Regions from separate parts of the Hafnia paralvei genome, predicted to be linked through region 1. Evidence: predicted binding sites of a transcription regulator. Region 1 holds the regulator's gene; each other region holds the start of a gene.
The links. Region 1 encodes Fur, which represses iron uptake genes when iron is present. Its sites were predicted from a motif close to ATAATAATGAGAACNACTATCAA; they were not measured.
Positions count from the first base shown of each region.

Region 2: the regulator Fur is predicted to act here: its motif matches at 2,778-2,800, upstream of feoA (ferrous iron transporter A).
Region 3: the regulator Fur is predicted to act here: its motif matches at 2,060-2,082, upstream of zupT (zinc transporter ZupT).

Region 1 is NZ_CP083737.1:1,439,551-1,443,743, forward strand. Features, by position in the region: gene K9N75_RS06785 (beta-N-acetylhexosaminidase) at 1-428, shown strand, start outside; gene fur (ferric iron uptake transcriptional regulator) at 682-1,131, opposite strand; gene fldA (flavodoxin FldA) at 1,451-1,978, opposite strand; gene ybfE (LexA regulated protein) at 2,100-2,375, opposite strand; gene ybfF (esterase) at 2,689-3,459, opposite strand; gene seqA (replication initiation negative regulator SeqA) at 3,727-4,193, shown strand, end outside.
Region 2 is NZ_CP083737.1:4,400,325-4,404,517, reverse strand. Features, by position in the region: gene feoB (Fe(2+) transporter permease subunit FeoB) at 1-2,225, opposite strand, end outside; gene feoA (ferrous iron transporter A) at 2,339-2,623, opposite strand; gene K9N75_RS20415 (Tex family protein) at 3,310-4,193, opposite strand, start outside.
Region 3 is NZ_CP083737.1:703,208-707,400, reverse strand. Features, by position in the region: gene K9N75_RS03265 (MFS transporter) at 1-941, shown strand, start outside; gene ygiD (4,5-DOPA-extradiol-dioxygenase) at 1,057-1,842, opposite strand; gene zupT (zinc transporter ZupT) at 2,095-2,868, shown strand; gene ribB (3,4-dihydroxy-2-butanone-4-phosphate synthase) at 2,930-3,583, opposite strand; FMN riboswitch at 3,703-3,882, opposite strand; gene ubiK (ubiquinone biosynthesis accessory factor UbiK) at 4,089-4,193, shown strand, end outside.

The DNA.
Region 1 (4,193 bases):
TGATGGAATACAAAATCTATCCTCGTGTAATGACTGTCGCAGAGCGTTCATGGCATCGCGCTGGTTGGGAACAGGATTACAAAGCGGGTCGTGAATACAAGGGCGGAGAAACTAATCTGGTTGATAAGAAGTCTCTGCTCAGCGACTGGCAGCGCTTCGCCAACCTGATGGGGCAGCGTGAGCTCGCTAAGATGGACAAAGCCGGTATTGGCTATCGTCTACCGGTGCCTGGTGCCAAAGTTGTTGGCGGTAAACTGGAAGCGAACGTCGCTCTGCCGGGGATAGGGATTGAATATTCTGTAGATGGTGGCAAACAGTGGCAGCGTTACGACGCGAAAGCTCAGCCAACGGTTTCCGGTGATGTTCAGATTCGCTCAGTTAGCCCAGATGGCAAGCGTTACAGCCGTGCAGAACCCGTGCAGGCTTAATCTGTAGGAAAGTGTTCCCTGCTCTGCATAGGGGAGGGAACACGGAATAAAATGGTTTTATCACTGCGTTTTAATCATTGGGTCGGATAAACCTGATAACACGTTGAGCTGTGAGTTGTTTCGCCCCTTGCCTGAGGGGCTTTTTTTCGCCTGTCACTTTTATTTGCAACCTTTGGCTACAGCGTCACTACCGCAAATTTTAGGCAATAAAAAAGCGACCCTAAGGTCGCTTTATGCTGCTGAAAATACAGGTTTACGCTTTGCTGTCGTGCAGCGTCTCATCTTCACGGCAATCACCTTCCGAGCAGTGACCATACAGGTACAGGCTGTGGTTAGTGAGCTGAATACCATATTTTTTAGCAATTTCATGCTGACGCTTCTCGATGGAATCGTCGCTAAACTCAATCACTTTGCCACAATCCAAGCAGATCAGGTGATCATGATGGTGTTGCTGAGTCAGTTCGAATACAGATTTGCCGCCTTCGAAATTGTGGCGAGTAACAATACCCGCGTCGTCAAACTGGTTTAAGACACGGTACACGGTTGCCAGACCGATTTCTTCACCCATATCGATCAGCTTCTTATACAGGTCTTCTGCGCTGACGTGGTGGCAAGTTGGATCTTGCAGAACTTCCAGAATCTTAAGACGCGGAAGCGTGACTTTAAGTCCAGCCTTCTTTAAAGCAGTATTGTTATCTGTCATTCGGATTCTGTCCCGTTACTTGGCTCGGAGACGTTTAGGATAGACTGCATTTGCTGCCAGCGTTGCCTTAATTGTCACCGAACTGAAAATATAATTGAGATTCATTATAAAGCTGATAGCGGTAAATGGGAACCGCGGCGTGTTAACAACTTGGGCGTAATTACACGGTGGAAATAAAACGTAACACACTGACAAATATGTGACTCTGCTGACTGTGGGCGTCATAGCGGGAAAAATGAGTTACACAAATGTTGCAAACTGCTTTCACCAATCGCTGAAATACCCGCAGACTTTCATGGTCTGCGGGCACAATTTCATTTTAGCCAGTAATCTCAGACAGGCTCATTTCATCAGAAATCTGTTTTACCCACGCATCAACGCGAGCTGCGGTCAGTTCAGGTTGACGGTCTTCATCGATAGCCAAACCGACGAAGGTTTTATCATCAACCAGTGCTTTAGACGCTTCGAAATGATAGCCCGCTGTTGGCCAGTGGCCTACGATAGTTGCCCCACGAGGTTCGATCAGATCGCGGATAGTCCCCATCGCGTCGCAGAAGTACTCTGCATAATCTTCTTGGTCGCCGCAGCCAAACAGAGCAACCAGTTTTCCGTTGAAGTCGATCTCTTCCAGTGAGGGGAAGAAGTCGTCCCAGTCACACTGGGCTTCACCGTAATACCACGTTGGGATGCCAAGCAGAAGAATGTCGAATGCTTCGATGTCTTCTTTGCTGCTTTTGGCAATGTCATGAACTTCAGCAACGTCTTTTCCGAGTTGCTTTTGGATCATCTTAGCGATGTTTTCCGTGTTGCCCGTGTCGCTGCCAAAGAAAATGCCTACGATTGCCATGTCGCGTTTATACCTTTTATATCAAATAATTAAACTAGATTCTTGAAAAAGACCAGTACGTACTTTACGCACTATAGCACTTTCAACCGCATTGATTTGTCGTCATTGTGTGCTGGCGGCGTTAAGATTTTAAAATTTGATCGAGCAAAATTTGTTCAATCAATTCACTGCGGCTAATATTTTGTTCCTGAGCCAGACGATTCAGCATTTCAACCGCTTCTTCGTTAATTTTCAGCTCGACACGACGCAGTCCTTTCACTTTATCGCGGCGCAGTTGGTTGCGTTTGTTAATTCTTAGCTGTTCATCCCGGGATAACGGGTTGGTTTTTGGGCGACCCGGACGACGTTCATCTGCGAACAGATCCAGAGTCGTGCGGTCCGTTTGTTCTTTGGCCATATCAGGTAGCGGTACTACAAGGAGAATTTTGAATCTGCGTAACGAATCAGATCATGATTAACATACTAGGGCCATTCACCCTTTACCGGCACTATCCTTAAACAGCAAAACAGCCTGCCAGAATAATAGCGCGCCATAATACCCTAGCCCCCCCAGCGGCGACAATCCTTAATCTTGCTTACCTTACTGACGTCAGATGGTTTTTTCTTCAGGGATGTTGGCATGAGGGTGTTTCTCTCGGCTTTTACACTTGTATTAGAGATGCAGAGAAAGTGGGGCTAGCGCAGGCTCACCCCAGATTTGAGCTAGGATTTTAGATATCAGAATCTAGAAAGCGGTGCAGCGTGCGTAACACCAGTTCGGGTTTTTCTGCATGTAGCCAGTGCCCAACGCCTGCGATGACATGGGCGCGGGCATGAGGGAACTGGCGCGCAATCGCCTCGCGATGGCTGTCCTGAATGTACGGGGAAAGCCCCCCTTTGATAAACATGACGGGGCCTTGATAAGGCGCAACGTCTTGCCAACCAACGATGTTTTCGTATTGCTCCCAAAGCGCCGGCACGTTAAATAGCCATGCACCGTCCTGAAAGGATTTCAGCAAAAACTGTATAACGCCTTCTTCCTGAAGATAGTGACGCATGACGTCTGCGGCGTCTTGGCGACGCGTTACCTGTGAGTCGGTGACGGCGTTGATGGCGGTAAAAATGGTGTCATGGCGGCGAACTTTGTAATCGACCGGTGCAATGTCCAACAACGCCAAGCGACGAATACGTTCGGGGGCGAGCGCGGCAAGCGTCATTGCCGCCTTACCCCCCATCGAATGACCGATCACGTCGAGCTGTGGAAGTGACAAATCATCGATGAGTTCTAGCAGATCTTCGGCCATCGCGGCATAGTCCATACGCTCAGAACGCGGCGAGTGACCGTGGTTACGCATATCGACCTGAATAATTTTGCGGTCGCTACGCAAGTCTCTTCCCAAAATGCCCAGATTATCAAGGCTGCCAAATAGGCCATGAATTAGAAGCGTTGGTGGGAATTGTGCCTGCTGAGAAGGTAGGTGTTCGCGGTAATTGAGTTTCATATCGTTGCGTCTATGTTTGTGCGTCTATGTTTATTGAATCGATGCGTCTAGCGATCGCTACGAAAAGAATATTGTAACAAATAGGTTACCACGGCTAATCAAGATTGTTAGCCTTAACGCGTTATCAGCCCTAGTTTAGGGATATTATTTCTCTCTCATTGGGAAAAAACTCACTGAATTTACGACAGCATTGGGTTTACGCTATCCGCATGAGACGTTTAACTTTATAATCCTGCTGATTAAGTCGTAAACCTGTATTGGATAATGATGAAAACTATTGAAGTCGACGAGGAGCTGTACCGCTACATTGCAAGCCATACGCAAAGTATCGGTGAAAGTGCTTCTGACATATTGCGCCGCCTGCTGAAAGTCTCTGCTGAACATAAAGCGACAACTGCTCCGGTTGTGGCTCCGGAGGTAACCACTGCGCCCGCTACTGCCGTGGTTACTGCGCGTCCGGTAGATCGCGTCCGTACCATGCGTGAGCTGCTGCTTTCCGATGAGTACGCCGAGCAAAACAAAGCGGTAAATCGCTTCATGCTGGTACTTTCAACCCTATATTCCATTGATAATCAGGGATTTGCTGCCGCAACCGAATCTCTGCATGGTCGTACCCGTGTTTATTTTGCCGGCGATCAGCAAACGCTGCTGCAAAATGGCACTCATACTAAGCCTAAACACGTCGCTGGCACGCCTTATTGGGTGATCACCAACACGAACACAGGTCGCAAGCG
Region 2 (4,193 bases), 1.8 Mb from region 1:
GCGACCAATACTAACGCATTGAATATCACGACAAGAGCAATGGCTATGGAGCTGTACTGCGGGTGGCTGGTGAAATTAGCCACCTGATAGAACACGGTTGCTAGTGAATATGCGACGTTCAAGCCCCACAGAATGGAGAATGTCATCCAGCCCCGGCTGCTTTCACGAGCAATAGCGCCCATCACTGATACACAAGGTACGTAGAGCAAAACGAAGATCAAGTAGGCATAAGCGGCACTCGCGCTGCCAAATTTGCTGCCCATGACGCCCATTGAACCCGATTCCATCTCCCCGTCACCTTTGCTGGCTTCGATTGGGTTGGCGAATACGCTCAGGCTAAAGGTGTCTTTCAGGCTTTGCCATGTTTCACCCACGGCTTCTTCTAAGCCACCAATCAGGCTATAGGCTGCTGGATCGAACTCTTCTTCATGAATTTGCTCGGCGGTGTACAAGGTGTTCAAGGTACCAACAACCACTTCTTTCGCCATAGCGCCAGTCACCAAACCGACGGTAGCCTGCCAGTTATCGCTGTGAACGCCGATAGGTTGTAGCAAGGGCGTCATCACTTTACTGACAGAGGCCAGCGCAGAATCGTTGATGCTGTCTACGGCTTTTCCACTGAAGGAGAAACTGTTCAGCGCACCGATAAAGATACTGACGATGATGATAACTTTACCCGCGCGCAGTACGAAGCCTTTCAGACGCTGCCAAGTTTGCAAAAGCAGGCTTTTCAAATGAGGGACGTGATAGACCGGTAGTTCCATCACAAACGGAGATGCTTCACCGCGCATGATAGTGTGCTTAAGCATCAGCCCTGTCAGAATCGCCATGACAATACCAAGCATATACAGCGAGAACACTACCAGTGCGCCACCTTGGCCGAAGAACGCTGCAGAAAACACAGCAAAGATCGCCAAACGCGCACCGCAGGACATAAATGGTGCCATTAGCACGGTGATCAGGCGTTCACGTGGTGCATCTAGCGTACGAGCTCCCATAACGGAAGGCACGTTACAGCCAAAACCGACGATCAACGGAACGAATGATTTACCTGGTAAGCCCAATGCCTGCATCATGCGGTCAACCACGAAAGCGGCGCGTGCCATATAACCGGAGTCCTCAAGGAAGGAGAGGAACAGATACATCATGCCGATTTGCGGTACGAGAGGCAGTACGGTGTTAATACCGCCACCAACGCCTTGAGCAAGGAAAATGGTCAGCCATTCAGGGAAGTGCAGTGTATACCCAAGCCACTGTAGACCTTGGACAAAGATGGTTGAAGAACCAACGTCGAACAGCGGCTGCAAAGCGCCACCAATGTTGATCGCCAAAACAAACATGATGTACATCACCAGCAGGAAAATCGGTATGCCCAGCCAGCGATTGAGAATAATGCGGTCTAGTTTTTCCGTCAGGATATTAGGCAGCGCCGTGGTGGTATTACTCACGGAATCACAAATATCCGTAATACTTTGATAACGCGAATCCGCAATGATCAATGCAGGATCTTCGTTTAGCGTGCGCTTCAGCGTTTCCTGCACTTCAGGCAGAATTTTCAATGCATTGCTGGCGCGCGTTGAGCTATAAATATCCCCTTCCAGCAACTGTAGTGCCAGCCAACGACGTTGCTGTACGGCTAAAGTGTCAGGCATCGCTTGAGACAAACGATCCACCTGTCCCAGCAGCAGAGGGGGATATTCGACTAGCGCTTCAACCGCGCATGTCGGCGGCAAATCGATGGCTTTTTTAAGTTCAACAATGCCACTGGCGCGGGTAGAGATGAGAGGGATTACCGGGCAACCGAGGCGATGAGAAAGGGCTTCAATATCAATTTCAATCTGCTGACTGTGAGCGATATCCAGCATATTCAGTGCGATGATGCAGGGGATACCCAACTCGAGAAGTTGCAGCGTTAGATACAGATTGCGCTCAAGGTTAGAGGCATCAACAACGTTGATGATTAAATCAGCGTCCCCGCTCAGGATATAGTGACAAGCGATCTGCTCATCCAACGATGTCTGTTCTGAAATCGTTGTCAGCGAATAAGTACCCGGTAGATCTACCAGTTTGACTTGATGTTCCTGAGTCGTGAAATGACCTTCTTTACGTTCTACCGTAACGCCAGCCCAGTTACCAACGCGCTGGCGGGAACCTGTCAGCTGGTTGAATAGCGTGGTTTTACCTGAGTTGGGGTTACCGATTAACCCGATGGTGAGTTGTTTCATAATCCAACATTTTATAAGGAGAGTGTGCAGCAGACGAGCAGACCGTCGGTCTTATCGCCATCCCATAAATGATCGCCGCTGATAATTGGTCAGCAGCAAAGCGAGTCGCGTATCTATGCGCCGTTAGCCGTAATCTGAGGCGTCATGACGCTGGTTTTGGTTTTATCGTCCAGCGGCATCGATTCAATCGTCAATAATTCAAGATCTTTTTTACGCAGAACGAGGCTTACACGGCGCGATTTCACTTCAATTGGGTCGCCAAGTGGCGCAATGCGAACCACGCTGAATGGAGAGCCTGGCAAAAAACCCAGAGAAAGTAATTTCTGACGGTAGGCAGGGCTAATTAAAGGCGAAAAGCCAATAATTTTATATTGGTGGCCCGGAATAAGCTGATGCATAAAAACCTTCTTACATTCGGTAATTTGCTACGGAGAAATACTCGGGTCTGAGGTTTTATATCAGACGGGAGAACCGGATTATTTTTATCCTTGGCGATAGCGCCGCGCATTCTAGAAGAGTGATGCAAGATGGCATTGGAGAATGCGTAATATAATAATATTGAGAATCATTATTAAAATCACAGGAAAAAAGTCGCCAAGGCTGTGAAATCTGTCGTCAACGTCCTCGGCGGATTAGCTGTAATTCAATCCTTATTGTGCCGTTTTAGCACTATTTTTCAGCTATCGCAAATGAGAATCATTGGTTACAAGAGTTAATAATTTGTATGTTTTTCGCGGCTTATCTTCATGAGATTAAATGATATGGCGTTTGCATGTTCAATATATTTGATAAAACTCATGAGGTTTGTAGGGAGAAGGAAACAAATTAGAATGAAGGGTGGCTGTTTGTCAGTAAAGTTGGAAAATTAATAGGTTAATAAAACTGAGTTTCTAAACATTAATAATGTTAAAAATCACACAGCAAAGAAACTGTTTTTAACTATTTGTTATCAAATTGGATGAGTAACACATGTGAGAATCACTGATGTAATTGCAATAAATACTCATTTAGATTTGTAAAATGTGATGAATCTCACCTTCCCTCATCGAAAATCGAGGAGAGGGAAGGTGATTTGAGGATTCCCTTAGCGCTTCAGCTTTCCTAAGGCAGCGGCCAATGCATCACCCATGGCGCTGTTATTGCCGCTATCCTGTTTCTTATCATTGCGTGCGGGACGCGCATTGCCGTTGGCTGGACGCTGACGCTCTGTGGTGCGTTCTGCGCTACCACGACGTGACCCCCCTTCACCCGGTTGTTCGTCCAGACGCATGGTTAAAGCGATACGCTTGCGCTGCATGTCGACTTCCATGACTTTAACCTTCACGATATCGCCTGCTTTAACCACTTTATGTGGATCATCAACAAACTTATCGGCCAAGGACGAGATGTGAACCAAACCATCTTGGTGAACACCGATATCAACGAATGCACCAAAATTGGTCACGTTGGTTACGGAGCCTTCCAAAATCATCCCCGGCTGGAGATCGTTCATGGTTTCAACGCCGTCGGCAAAGGTTGCCGTTTTGAATTCAGGGCGAGGATCTCGGCCCGGCTTTTCCAGCTCTTTGATGATATCGGTCACGGTTGGCACACCGAAGCGCTCATCGGTAAATTCGCTGGCCTTCAGGTTACGCAGTTCGGTTGGGTTACCCATTAGCTCCTGCAGGCTCTGACGCGTTGCTGCCAGAATACGCTCCACAACGGGATAAGCTTCAGGATGAACGGTGGATGCATCAAGCGGGTTATCGCCGTGATTGATACGCAGGAAGCCGGCACATTGTTCAAACGCTTTAGGGCCTAAACGGCTAACTTTAAGCAGTTGTTCACGGTTGCTGAAGCGGCCATTCTCATCGCGCCAGCCAACGATATTTTGCGCCATTAAACGGGTTAGACCCGCAACTCGCGCTAGCAATGGCACTGAGGCTGTATTCAGGTCTACGCCGACGGCGTTTACGCAGTCTTCGACAA
Region 3 (4,193 bases), 740 kb from region 1:
CCTGTATCGCGACCCTGTTTACCAGCAACATTGAGCAATTTATCCTGATGCGCTTCATTCAAGGAATCAGTCTGTGCTTTATCGGTGCAGTAGGCTATGCCGCTGTGCAAGAGGCCTTCGACCAAACGCTCAGCATTAAGCTAATGGCGCTAATGGCAAACGTGGCTCTGATTGCACCGCTGATTGGCCCATTGGCAGGCGCTGCCTTCATCCAATTTGCGCCATGGAAAAGCATGTTTGCCGTATTCGCGCTGGTTGCTTTTGTCGCATGGTTGGGTCTGTGGAAAGGCATGCCGGAAACCGCGCAGTCTCAGGGAGAAAAACTACGTCTAAAGTCTCTCTTGGCTGATTACCGTCAGGTATTTGGTAATTTACGCTTTGTCTGCGGCGCCGCATCAATTGGCTTCTCTGCTCTGCCGCTATTGGCCTGGGTGGCTATTTCGCCCGTCATTCTTATCGATGGAGAAGGTCTGACACCAGTCGCTTACGGCTGGCTACAGGTGCCGATTTTCATTGCGCTCATTGCCGGAAATTTAGTGCTGGCACGCATTGCCGGCAAAATGCCGATTGAAAAACCGCTTTGGCTTGGCGCTCCCCCCATCATTGCAGGACTAGCGCTAGCGGCTTTTGGCACCGTGTTTACGCCGCATGCCTATCTTTGGACCATCGCTGGCTTAAGTCTTTACGCGTTCGGTACGGGTCTTATCAACGCAGGGCTTTATCGCCTAACACTGTTTGCCAGCGATATGCGCAAAGGTACCGTCGCGGCGGCACTGGGTATGACAACCATCGGTATCTACGCATTGGGAATCGAGCTGGCAAAACGTATTTATCTTTGGGCAGGAAGCGGCGTGTTTAATGTGTATGGGCTTATCAGCGGGTTGGTTTGGTTGGGACTGATGTGGATATTCCTGAGAAAAAAGCCTGATGCGCCAGCATAAAGTTAACATTCAATAACGCACAACTCCGTCGTTCTAGCCTTCGGGCAAATTTCTTCGAATGCCATTATTACAATATATGGGCGCGCCCCTCGCGCGCCCAAACGATAAACAGGGTTCACTCACCGACGACGACGGATAGCATACTCAGCGACGCCATAACGATGCCGTCAACGGGGACACGGATTGGCTCTTCACCGTCCCAAGCACCTAGGACATAAAGCAGCGGCAGAAAGTGTTCTGGCGAAGGGTTGGATAATTCAGCTCCCTCATGCTGCATAAAGTTAACCAGTGGATGATCCTCACCTTTATACGCAAGGTTCTCACGCACAAAATTATCAAAGCTGAATGCCCACGGATAAGGTTCAGCGTCGCCTTGCCATTTCACCATACGCAGGTTGTGCACCACGTTTCCGCTCGCCACAATCATCACTCCCTCATCGCGTAAAGCCGATAATTTTTTACCTAAGGCAAAGTGATAAGCCGCAGGCTGTGTTCCGTCGATGCTAAGCTGAATGACTGGAATATCAGCATCAGGGTACATTTTAATTAACACGCCCCAAGTACCGTGATCCAATCCCCACTCACTGTGATCTAAATGCACCATTTCCGGTTCGAGCAATTGCTGAACTCGACGAGCCAGCTCAGGGGCACCCGGAGCGGGATATTGAGTATCAAACAACGCCTGTGGAAATCCGCCAAAGTCATGGATAGTGCGCGGTTGTTCCATCGCAGTAACAAAAGTACCACGTGTAAACCAATGGGCAGACACGGCAATAATCGCTTTTGGGCGCGGTAACGTTCGACCCAACTCGCGCCAAGCCGCCGTGTAATCATTTTCTTCCAGCACGTTCATCGGGCTACCGTGACCGAGAAACAACGCAGGCATACGAGAGGTCGTCATAACATTATCCTTTTCTTATCTACTGGAGGGCGCTGCCTCCGAATCCCTCTACAGTACTCACAATTCAGCAAATCGTCTGCCGGATAACCATGATGATGATTGTCAGTAAATTTGAATATTCTCTGCTTGCCAAAGTCTTTCGCCTCACGATGAGGTTGAGTTATTAGTTCTATTGGTAATAACGTTGTATTCGCTATTTACTTACTGATAGGCTAAAACAATAATAGGAATCATTATCAACATGGAGGCGCTATGTCAGTTCCACTCATTCTGACTCTGCTTGCTGGCGGTGCCACGTTTGTCGGCGCGTTGTTAGCCATCGTCGGGCAAAAACCATCTAACCGGGTTTTAGCCTTTGCGCTCGGCTTTGCAGCAGGGATTATGCTGCTGATTTCGTTAATGGAAATGCTACCCGCCGCGCTAGATACCCAAGGCATGTCGCCTATGCTGGGTTACGGCATGTTTATCATTGGCTTAGTGGGCTATTTCCTATTGGACAGGATGTTGCCTCATCAACATGCTCACGACCTGATGGATGCGCCTAAAGCGGGAAAAACGCGCAACCTGCGCCGCACGGCTATGCTGCTGACATTAGGCATCAGCCTGCACAACTTTCCAGAAGGGATAGCCACCTTTGTCACCGCAAGCTCCGATCTCGAACTCGGAATGGGAATTGCGTTAGCCGTTGCTATTCACAATATTCCAGAGGGTCTTGCGGTAGCTGGACCCGTTTACGCCGCAACAGGTTCGAAAACTAAAGCGTTGTGGTGGGCAAGTATTTCAGGTTTTGCTGAGATTTTAGGGGGACTGCTAGCATTCTTCCTGCTGGGACCGGCTATCTCTCCAGTATTCATGGCATCGATTATGGCGATGGTGGCCGGGATTATGGTCGCGCTGTCAGTCGATGAGCTTATGCCGTTGGCGAAAGAAATCGATCCGCAGAATAACCCGAGCTATGGCGTTTTGTGCGGTATGACCGTAATGGGGTTTAGCCTAACATTGCTTCAGAGCAGCCCATTAGGTTAATCCAGTATGAATAGCAAAAAGGACAGCCTAGGCTGTCCTTTTTCGTTTGGCTAGCAAGCATTTAGCTCGCTTTTTTCTCTTGAGACTGACGATATGCAACCAAATCGTCGATGGTCACAACGGGCATATTATGTTTGTTAGCAAACACAATCACCTCTGGAGCGCGAGCCATAGTGCCATCGTCGTTGGTCAGTTCGCACAGTACACCCGCGGAACGGAAGCCAGCCAAAGTGACTAAATCAATAGTGGCTTCGGTATGACCACGACGCGTCAACACACCGCCGTTTTGCGCACGCAGTGGGAATACATGACCTGGGCGATGCAAATCAGAAGGCTTAGCACCTTCTGCACTCGCCGCGCGCACGGTGGTCAAGCGGTCTTTGGCTGAAACACCGGTAGTAACGCCTTCGGCGGCTTCGATAGTCACGGTGAACGCGGTGCCGTAGTGGCTGGTGTTATTGCTGACCATCATTGGCAGATCTAACTGCAAACGACGCTCTTCAGTGATGCACAGACACACAATGCCGCTACCATGACGGATGGTCATCGCCATCTGTTCTTCAGTCATGGTTTCAGCAGGGAAAATCATGTCGCCTTCGTTTTCACGATTTTCATCGTCGAGCACCATCACACCACGTCCTTCACGCAGCGCAGTCAGCGCACGTTCAACACGTTCCATCGGAGTACCGAAATCGGAAAGTAAAGTCTGATTCATGGTAAAAAAACCTCATTAATTATATGGATTACCAGAATCAGGGCAGCTTTGAGGAGTGGCAAACGCAAGCCTACGGCCTACGCGCCTAATAACGCGAGTGGGATAAACCCAACAGGTATCGTTACTCTCTCCCATCCGGACTCTAACCGTCGGCTCTGGAATTACACCAGATCTGCTGTCCTTACACTTTGCAGCGTAAGCGCTCGCGGGCTTTTTATGATTTCGCCACGCCTTTAAAGGCATGCGTTATGCATAAATTTACCGCCGGTGGGGACTTCCACCCCGCCCTGAGAATAAGCAGGCCAACTATAACGCTAATGACTAATTTGGGCAATCGGCTTTCCTGATTATCCAAGAACGATCACAGAGGTTTATCCGTTAGCCAACTCGCATTACACTATGGACTTAAAGCATCACGGCTATGCCGCAGCTCAATATCATCGTCATTCGTTCTGATCGTGGTGTGAAGCCACAACGCATGACCATAACGACCAAGGAACACTCCATGATTGACCCGAAGAAAATTGAACAAATTGCTCGTCAGGTGCATGAATCTATGCCAAAAGGACTGCGTGAGTTCGGGGATGATGTCGAGAAGAAGATACGCCAA